3 regions of the Ciceribacter azotifigens genome follow, and region 1 is predicted to be linked to each of the others. Evidence: predicted binding sites of a transcription regulator. Region 1 holds the regulator's gene; each other region holds the start of a gene.
What was found. The regulator LexA, encoded in region 1, represses DNA repair genes until DNA is damaged. The targets are predictions, from matches to a motif close to TGTTCNNNNTGTGTTCNG.
Positions count from the first base shown of each region.

Region 2: the regulator LexA is predicted to act here: its motif matches at 1,742-1,759, upstream of uvrA (excinuclease ABC subunit UvrA).
Region 3: the regulator LexA is predicted to act here: its motif matches at 1,207-1,224, upstream of dinB (DNA polymerase IV).

Region 1 is NZ_JBLQTA010000008.1:118,877-122,152, reverse strand. It holds gene ACM6UT_RS13450 (ComEC/Rec2 family competence protein) at 1-1,465, shown strand, start outside; gene lexA (transcriptional repressor LexA) at 1,446-2,159, opposite strand; gene ACM6UT_RS13440 (VOC family protein) at 2,375-3,271, shown strand; gene kdsA (3-deoxy-8-phosphooctulonate synthase) at 3,271-3,276, shown strand, end outside.
Region 2 is NZ_JBLQTA010000008.1:11,359-14,634, reverse strand. It holds gene uvrA (excinuclease ABC subunit UvrA) at 1-1,622, opposite strand, end outside; gene ACM6UT_RS12955 (single-stranded DNA-binding protein) at 1,880-2,383, shown strand; gene ACM6UT_RS12950 (hypothetical protein) at 2,447-2,701, shown strand; gene ACM6UT_RS12945 (alpha/beta fold hydrolase) at 2,965-3,276, shown strand, end outside.
Region 3 is NZ_JBLQTA010000007.1:200,214-203,489, reverse strand. It holds gene ACM6UT_RS12875 (Y-family DNA polymerase) at 1-480, opposite strand, end outside; gene ACM6UT_RS12870 (ImuA family protein) at 401-1,162, opposite strand; gene dinB (DNA polymerase IV) at 1,420-2,511, shown strand; gene ACM6UT_RS12860 (hypothetical protein) at 2,838-3,143, shown strand.

The DNA of each region.
Region 1 (3,276 bases):
TGTCGGCCTTCGCAAGCTGCTTAGCCTCTCGCCGGCGATCGCCCAGTCTCGGCCGGTAAAGAAGATCGCTGCCGCTGCCGCACTCGTCGCTGCCTTCCTTTACCTGATGATTTCCGGCTATCAGGTCTCCGCCGTCCGCGCCTTCCTGATGACGGCGATCATGCTGGTCGCCGTCCTGTTCGACCGTCCGGCGATCAGCCTGCGCAACCTCGCACTGGCGGCGATCGTCATTCTTGCGATCTCCCCGTCGCAGGTGCTCGGCGCGAGTTTTCAGATGTCGTTTGCTGCGACCGCCGGGCTGATTGCCGGCTACGACGGTTGGCGGCGGAGTGCAGGGCGGTCGTCGCGCTACGCGCCGGACTTTCCGGGCCGCAAGGCCCTTTCGTTCCTGTGGAACTTCGCCGCCGGCACGTTCGTGACCTCGCTGATCGGGGGACTGGCGACGGCAATCTTCGCGGTCGCCCATTTCCATAGAATGGCACCTTACGGCCTCGTCGCGAACCTCGCGGCGATGCCGATCATTTCGGTCGTGGTGATGCCGGCGGCGCTGGCGGCAATGCTGCTCATGCCATTCGGCCTCGACGCTCCGTTCCTCATTCTTGCGGGCGAGGGACTCGAGATTGTCATCGTGATCGCAACCACGGTGGCGAGCTGGAGCGAGGGGACGTCGTTCGGCCGGTTCGGGGCATGGTTCCTGCCGCTGGCGAGCGCGGGACTGCTGTTGCTCACTCTGCTGCACACGCAGCTGCGCTGGATCGGCGCGGCAGTTCTTGCGGCCGCGATCGGCCTTGCGGTCCTCCTGCCACCGGAAGAGACGGCCAACCTCATCGTCTCGGAGGACGGACGCCTGGCGGGTCTGCCCGGCGCCGACGGCAGGACGATCGCGACGAACCGCAGCAAACCGTCGGACTTCCTCTTCTCACAATGGCAGCACGCGCTTGCGCGCCCCGATCATCTCGGACCGCTCCGCAGCGAGGACGACGCCGTCGCCGGCACCCGGGCGGACGAAACGGACCGGCTGTCGGCCGAGCAGATAAGGACTGTCCGCGACACGATGCGCCGGCAGTTCGGCGCAGCGGCCCCCGGCCGATTTCTCTGTACGGGCAAAGTCTGGTGCATCGCCCGGCTGCCGGACGGGTGGCGGATCGCCACCGTCGAGGACCCGGCACTTCTCGGCGTCGCCTGCGATGTCGCCGATCTCGTGATTACGCCGCGCCGTTCACCTTTCGGCATCTGCCGCTCCGGAGCGAAGATGATCGATGCGGAAATGCTGCGGCGCACGGGCGCGACCGAATTCTATCTCGGAAATCATGAGGATCGGGACATTCGCCGGCGGACCGCATTCACCACCCTCGACAGGCCCTGGCAGCGGCATCGCCTTTACGACTGGCGGACCGACAGCTTCGCCGACCGAGAGCCCGCGGAGTTCGCCCCCGCGGAACAGGTCAGTGATAGCGGCGGATAAGTCCGACCAGCTTGCCCTGGATCTTCACACGATCAGGGCCGAAGATGCGCGTCTCATAAGCCGGGTTCGCAGCCTCGAGCGCGATCGAATCGCCCCGGCGGCGGAAGCGTTTCAGCGTTGCCTCCTCGTCGTCCACGAGTGCCACCACGATGTCGCCGGGCGTCGCGTTGCTGGCATTGCGGATGATGACCGTATCGCCGTCGAGAATACCGGCCTCGATCATCGAATCACCCTTGACCTCGAGCGCATAGTGTTCGCCCGATCCGAGCATCTCGGCCGGGATCGTGATTTCATGAGTGTTGTGCTGGATCGCCGAGATCGGTACCCCGGCCGCGATGCGGCCCATGACAGGAACCGCAACGGAATTCGATCGCTCCTCTGTGGACGGTTTGGCGGCCGGCGCCGCCTGTCCCTTGCCGAGGCTTCCCTCGATGACGCTCGGCGAGAAACCCCGCCGCGGCTGCAGGCTGGAGGAATAGGCCTCCGGCAGCTTGATGACCTCCAGGGCTCGCGCCCGGTTCGGCAGCCGGCGGATGAAGCCACGCTCCTCGAGCGCCGTGATGAGGCGGTGGATACCGGATTTCGAGGCGAGGTCGAGCGCGTCCTTCATCTCGTCGAAAGACGGCGGCACGCCCGATTCCTTCATCCGCTCGTGAATGAAGAGAAGCAGTTCCTGTTGCTTGCGCGTCAGCATGGTCCAGAGCCCCGTCGTGTGAAACAAATCCAGAACATACACTATCTGTTCCATATGTGTTCCGCAAGTGCTTAAATATTGGTAAGCAATTGGCCGTTCGGGGGAATTTCGCGTGCATTCGCGTCCGGCGGACAGCGACGGGATGGGGCCGCAGCCGCCTTGCAAAGCGCCCGCAAATCGCGCAAACCAGACGCGGTCGACAAGGAGGGTGCGGGATGTCCACTGCCAAGGAGACGCCGCGCGGCGTCGATCACATCGTTCTGCCGGTGCACGGGCTGAAGCCCGCACGCGAGCGGCTCGGAGCGCTGGGTTTCACAGTTGCCGCCGATGCGCTGCATCCCTTCGGCACCGAGAACGCCTGCGTCTTCTTCGCCGACAAGACCTACCTCGAGCCGCTTGCGGTGGCGAGCCGTGAAACCTGCGAGGAAGCCGCGCGCAAAGGCAATGTCTTCGTCGCCCGCGACCGCGCCTTCCGTTTCCGCGCGCCGGACGGCGAGGGTCTTTCGGGAATAGCGGTTGCCGCGACAAGTGCGACGGCGGACCACGAGGTCTATTTCGAGCACGGTCTGTCGGCTGGTGAAATCCTCCATTTCTCGCGGCCGCTCAGATTGCCGGACGGCACCGAGGCGACAGCCTCGTTCAGGCTTGCATTCGCCGCCGACCTGCGTGCGCCCGATTTTCTCCTCTTTTCCTGCGAGCGGGCCAATCCGCTGCCGGCGGATCGTGCCGCGCTCGAACGCCACGAGAACGGCGTGACGGGCATATCCGCCGTTGTGCTCACCGAAGAAAACCCCTCCGACTTCCAGGAGATGCTGGAGACCGTCTTCCATCAGCGCGAGATCGAGGCGCATTCCTTCGGCATCGTCGTCCCTTCGGCGAACGCGAAGATCGAGGTGCTGACGCCCGCCGGCCTTGCTGGCTATTTCGGGCTCGACGCCCGAAATGCCGGACGCGGCCTCGCCGGTGCGGCGATCGTCTTCCGGACCGGGGATCTCGGCGTGACAGAACGCTTGCTGGCTGCTAATGGCGTTCGCCATGCACGCAAAGATGGCCGCCTGATCGTACCGCGTGACGCGGGACAGGGCGCGCATTTCGTTTTCCAGGAGGAATAATGAGC
Region 2 (3,276 bases), 110 kb from region 1:
AGGCCGATCGACGGCTCGTCCAGCACATAGAGCACGCCGGTCAGCCCGGAGCCGATCTGCGAGGCGAGGCGGATGCGCTGGCTCTCGCCGCCCGAAAGCGTGCCGGAATTGCGCGACATCGACAGATAGTCGAGCCCGACATCATTCAGGAAGCGCAGCCGCTCGCGGATCTCCTTGAGGATGCGCACGGCGATCTCGTTCTGCTTGTCGGTGAGCTTCGCCGGCAGCGCCTCGAACCAGGCACCGGCGACGCGGATCGACATCCCGGTCACTTCACCGATGTGCAGGCCGTTGATCTTGACGGCGAGCGCCTCCGGTTTCAGCCGGTAGCCGGCGCAGGCCGGGCAGGGGGCCGCCGACATGAACCGCTCGATCTCCTCGCGCGCCCATGCGCTGTCGGTCTCCTTCCAGCGCCGTTCGAGGTTCGGCACGATGCCCTCGAAGGTCTTGGTCGTCGTATAGGCCCGCGCCCCGTCGGCATAGTGGAACTCGATCTTCTCTTCCGTGCCGTAGAGGATCGCGCGCTGCGCTTCCTCGCTCAGGTCTGACCAGCGGTTCGAGAGCTTGAAGCCAAAAACCTTGCCGAGGGATTCGAGCGTCTGGTTGTAGTAGGGGGAGGAGGATTTTGCCCAGGGCGCGATCGCCCCGTCGTTCAGCCGCCGCTGCGCCTCCGGCACGATCAGCGCCTCGTCGATCTTCTGCTGCGAGCCGAGCCCGTCACAGGTCGGGCAGGCGCCGAAGGGATTGTTGAAGGAGAAGAGCCGCGGCTCGATCTCCGGAATGGTGAAGCCGGACACCGGGCAGGCGAATTTTTCGGAGAACATCACCCGCTCATGCGTCTCGTTCAGCGACTTGTTGGCCGAGCCGCCGGCGGCCGTCTCCGAGGCCGGCAGCGGCTTGTCGGCGAACTCGGCGATCGCCAGCCCGTCGGCGAGCTTCAGGCACGTCTCCAGGCTGTCGGCGAGGCGCGTGCCGATGTCCGGACGCACCACCACGCGGTCGACCACCACGTCGATGTCATGCTTGTATTTCTTGTCGAGCGCCGGCGCCTCGGCGATCTCGTAGAATTGCCCGTCGATCTTCACCCGCTGGAAGCCGCGCTTCATCAGGTCGGCGAGTTCCTTCTTGTACTCGCCCTTGCGGCCGCGGATCATCGGCGCGAGGATATAGAGACGCGAACCTTCCTCGAAGCCGAGGATGCGGTCGACCATCTGGGAGACCGTCTGGCTCTCGATCGGCAGGCCCGTCGCCGGCGAATAGGGCACGCCGACGCGCGCAAAGAGCAGACGCATGTAGTCGTAGATCTCGGTGACCGTGCCGACCGTCGAGCGCGGATTGCGCGAGGTCGTCTTCTGCTCGATCGAGATCGCCGGCGAAAGCCCGTCGATCTGGTCGACGTCCGGCTTCTGCATCATCTCGAGGAACTGCCGGGCGTAGGCAGAAAGGCTCTCGACGTAGCGGCGCTGCCCCTCGGCATAGATGGTGTCGAAGGCGAGCGACGACTTGCCCGAGCCGGAAAGCCCGGTCATCACGATCAGGCTGTTGCGCGGCAAGTCGAGATCGATGCCCTTCAGGTTGTGCTCGCGGGCGCCGCGGATGGAAATGGTCTTCAGTTCACTCATGGACAAGGCTCGCTTGGAGAAGGACAGTCCTTATTTAGTCATGACTTTGCCTCTGTCGAGGCAGAACAGGACGTCAATGGTCACATTTCGAGTCGGTTGACAGGATCATAGACAATCACTAGAACAAATAAAGAACATTTTCGCTGTGGATTAACGGTTAAGACTTTCCATACGGGCCGACTATTGGTTTAAGGTGGCGGAAATCGACAAATGCGGGTGCGGCCGGTCCGGCGCCCTCTCTTCCCAAGGTGTGTGTTATGGCTGGTAGCGTGAACAAGGTAATTCTGATCGGGAATCTCGGCGCGGATCCGGAAATTCGCCGGACCCAGGACGGCCGTCCGATCGCCAACCTGCGCATCGCGACGTCCGAATCCTGGCGCGACCGCAACACCGGCGAGCGCAAGGAAAAGACCGAGTGGCACACCGTGGTGATCTTCAACGAAGGCCTCTGCAAGGTCGCCGAGCAGTATTTGAAGAAGGGCTCGACGGTCTACGTCGAAGGCCAGTTGCAGACCCGCAAGTGGCAGGACCAGAGCGGCAACGACCGCTATTCGACCGAAGTCGTCCTGCAGGGCTTCAATTCCAACCTGACCATGCTCGGCGGTCGCGGCGAGGGTGGTGGCGCCTCGCGCGGCGGCAATGAATTCGGCGGCGGCTACGGCGACGATTACAACCAGCCGTCCCGTGCGCCGGCCCGCACCGGCAACCAGAGCGGCGGCGGCAACTTCTCGCGCGATCTCGACGACGACATCCCGTTCTGATTCCGGGGCCGTCGGCCAGCCAGGCGCGCCATATCTTCTCGTTGATCCGAAAGGGGGCTTTCGATGGGTGAGATGAAGACGGATACCGGACCCGCGACCTGGCGCATCGTGCTCGCGGCACTGCTCGATTTCTTCACAGCCTTTTTCGTGCTCGGCTTTCTGGTCGCCTCGCTGACCGGCGGTCGCACGGAGGGCGGTTTCCAGTTGAACGGCCTGCCTGCCTTCGTTCTGTTCGCGCTGATCGTCGCCTATTTCGTCGTGTTCAACCGCTATCTCGGCGGGACGATGTGGAAACGCATCCTGAAGGCGCAGCGCTGAGCGGGCGTTTCCGCGAGCTGCTCGCGTCGCGCCTCACATCTTGTCTCCGTCCGGCAGGACGGGTATTGCTGCCGGCGGCGATCATCGCCTCACAAGGCTCCGAGAGAAAGTCCATGCGCCTCATCCGTTAGCGACCTTGACCACGAAAACCGTTGCGCGATTTGTCGGCCTTTGCGGCCGCGTGTTCGTGCGTTTTCCTGGATCAACGTCCGGTTCCCGGCGCCCGACACGGCGCGGCGAACCGCACTATCGGATACATCATCATGGAAGAACTGGATTACGGCCGCGCCGGGCGCGGCATCATTCGCTCGGGCGTCTTCGAGCTCGGCTACACGATCGAAGGGAAGGGGCTCCCGCTGCTCGTCATCGGCAGCAACCTCTATTACGCGCGGACGTTTTCGGCCGGACTTCGCCGTTCGGTCCGCCTCCACTTCGTCGACCACCGCTGCTTCGCGCGTCCGCTCGGGCCCGTGGAGGCGAGCGACTTCGCTTTCGAGCGGATCATCGACGACATCGAACTGGCGCGGCAAGCCTTCGGGCTGGAGCGCTTCGCTATTCTCGGGCATTCGGGCCAC
Region 3 (3,276 bases), on a different contig from region 1:
TTCGCGACCGGATGTACGGGCCAGCGCATGCGCGGCGCCCCAAGTGTCGGCAATGGCCGCGCAGGCCGCAAGACCCCGCGCGCGGAAGCGGTTGACGAGGCCGGAGAGCATCAGGTCCTCGCCACCTTGAAGGTGATCGGCGCCCTCGGTGTCCATGACGATCCCGTCCGGAGGGTCCATGGCAACGACAGGGGAATATTGCGACAAGGCCCAGAGCGTCAAACGTTCGAGAGCCGTTCGATCCGCCACCGGATCGGCATCGATCATAATCAGTTGCTGGACCAATGCCTGTGCCTTGGCCGCCGGCATGCCGACATGAAGGCCGAGCTGGAGAGCGGCCTTGTCAGCCGCGGCAATCCATCGCTTCGAACCGCTTCTGGCAATTACGACCAACGGCGTTTCAACGGGTAGCGAAGGATCGGCGCGTCTCACCCGATCCGTCGGCAGTGTCGGAAGAAAAACAGATACGACCCTGACCATCACATGCACCTATGACAAATTCTGCGCTCTCTCCTGCTCTCACCCGGACCAGTTCCGCCAGCCATCGTGCCCGTCCGACGCCCGGCACCGGCAACGCCTCGGACGGCAGCACCGAAATCCGCCAGCGCGTTGCCGCAGCGGTCGGCGAGCCGAAGTCGGATGCTTCGGTCTGGCGCCGCCAGCGGCGGATCACCAGGCCCAAGGAGCCCGACTTTTCCGCTGCAAGCTGCAGCCGGCGCGACACCGTCATCGGCAGGCGCACGAGTTCGGCGACAACCGCGCCGAGGCCGCCGTAGCGTAGCGCCTCCTCGAAGCTGGCGAGCAGCGTCTCCTCCTTGTCGCATTCGACGAAGATCACGCGGTCGGGGTGAAGCCCGACCTGGGCGAGCGCGGGAAAAAACAGGTCGAAGCGCGTGAGGCACCAGACGACCTTGCCGGTGGTCCGGGCAGCGATGCCGCCGACGAAGAGTGCCGCCGCTGCCCCGTCGATCGCTCCGTTGCCGCCGCCTGCGACCTCATGAAGGGCGCCGGTGGCAAGACCGCCGCCCGGTAGACGCATATCGATCTGCGGTACGCCGAAAGGCAGAACGCTTCGATGACGTGAGCCCATACCCTCTAGGCTGGCGATCTTCTCGCGCAACTCGTTGAGGACAGAGCTCGAAATGGCGGTGGCGGCAGTCATGATCGTCTTTCGGCAACCCGTTTTCGGCTTGAGAAAAGGGGATATGTTCTGTATTTGTTCCGATGACGAGCATGAGTCAATGCACGCATGACCCGCCAAAGTTGAGAGGCGGTCCAAGCCCCATGAATCCGCAAAGAGATTCAAATCGATGACGGGAGAGGAAATTTTTCGCATGCGATCGCGTGCCGGCGCCAGACGGTGAAGATGCGACACGTACGTTCCGCATTTCGGTTCATAAGCCGGATGGAAGCCAGTCCATGACAAGCGACCCAGGCCAGGGTCGGCCGCGCAAGATTGTTCATATCGATATGGATGCTTTTTACGCATCGGTCGAGCAGCGCGACAATCCCGAGCTGAGAGGATTGCCGGTCGCTGTCGGCAGTCCTGCCGCCCGTGGCGTGGTGGCGGCAGCAAGCTACGAAGCGCGCAAATTCGGCGTTCACTCGGCAATGCCCTCGGTGACGGCCAAGCGCAAATGCCCGGACCTGATCTTCGTGCCGCCCCGCTTCGACGTCTACAAGTCTGTTTCGTCGCAAATCCGCATGATTTTCGCCGAATACACGCCATTGATCGAGCCGTTGTCGCTCGACGAGGCCTATCTCGACGTCACCGAAAACCTGAAAGGCATGGAGATTGCGACGGAGATTGCCGCGGAAATCCGCGCCAGGATCAAGGCGGCGACGAGACTGAATGCTTCAGCGGGAATTTCCTACAACAAGTTCCTGGCGAAGATGGCGAGCGACCTCAACAAGCCGAATGGTCAAGCCGTCATCACACCTAAGAATGGACCGGGCTTCGTCGCCCAGCTTCCGGTCAAGAAGTTCCACGGAGTCGGACCGGCGACGGCCGAACGGATGCATCGGCTCGGCATCGAGACCGGCGCGGACCTCAAGGGGCAGACGCTCGAATTTCTCATTCAGCATTTCGGGAAGTCGGGACCATATTTCTATGGGATCGCCCGCGGTATCGACAATCGTGAGGTCCGCCCGGACCGGGTGCGGAAATCCGTCGGCGCCGAAGACACCTTCGCCGAGGACATTCATTCCTTGGGGCCGGCACGCTGGGGGCTTCAGCCACTGATCGAGAAAGTCTGGCGTTACTGTGAGGCAAATGAGATCGGGGCCAAGACGGTGACGCTCAAGGTCAAGTATGCCGATTTCAGCCAGATCACTCGCAGCAGAACCTTTCCCGCAGCTCTGTCGGCGATGGCCGAACTTGAAGACATCGTTGACCTGCTTCTCGTGCCGATCTTCCCGCCGAAAAAAGGGATACGCCTCTTGGGCGTCACCCTCTCGTCACTGGAACGGCGAACACCGGTAGTGGAACCGCAGTTGCGGCTCGTGTTCTGATGAAAGGCGCCGACCGCAAGATATCGTGCTCGCGAACCAGTCCGTTGAGCCAGATATTGCATCGATCACGGCTATGTACGCAATCTGACGCCTTGAGATATCCCTGACCGGCGACTCGGTGATCTGCAATTTTCCTACACGCAATCTATCTGCGGAAAAGCTGCACTTAGCCCAGCAGGAACGGCTGAAGTGGGCCGAAGACCGAAGCCGCTGCGCGGGAGGGGTCTGTGGTTATCGTAGCGGGTGGAGGCTGAAGGTCACGTGTAGATGAAACGTCGTCCGGCAAGGGCGGAGCATGACGAGCTTCTTCAACAAGGAGCCTAATCATGCGGCATTCCCAACTCGACCCACCTATCAGCCCGCTGCACCAGCGGTTGATCGACGACATGAACAAACGGCGTTTCTCAGGCGAAACGCAACGCAGCTATCTCCGCGACATTCGACGCCTGGCGACCTTCCTCGGGCATTCACCAGATATTGCGACCGCAGACGACCCGCGCCGATTCCAGATCCTGCATGATGGACGCTTTTGTCCTGCGCAGCGAGTACGAACCGTGATCATCCCGTCGACGTCCCGCGGCGAATGTCTACTCATCAACGAGGGAGAGTGTTGCCGAGTACCCATGCTTTGAACAATTTACCAGACTTGGAAATGCGTATTCGTTGACGGCGCCGTCGCGTCGGAAAGGAGTAGTTCCGAGTCCAGGCATATCGAAGTCGTAGGGAGTGGATACATCTCCGCCGCGTGCGCCTCATTGACCAGTT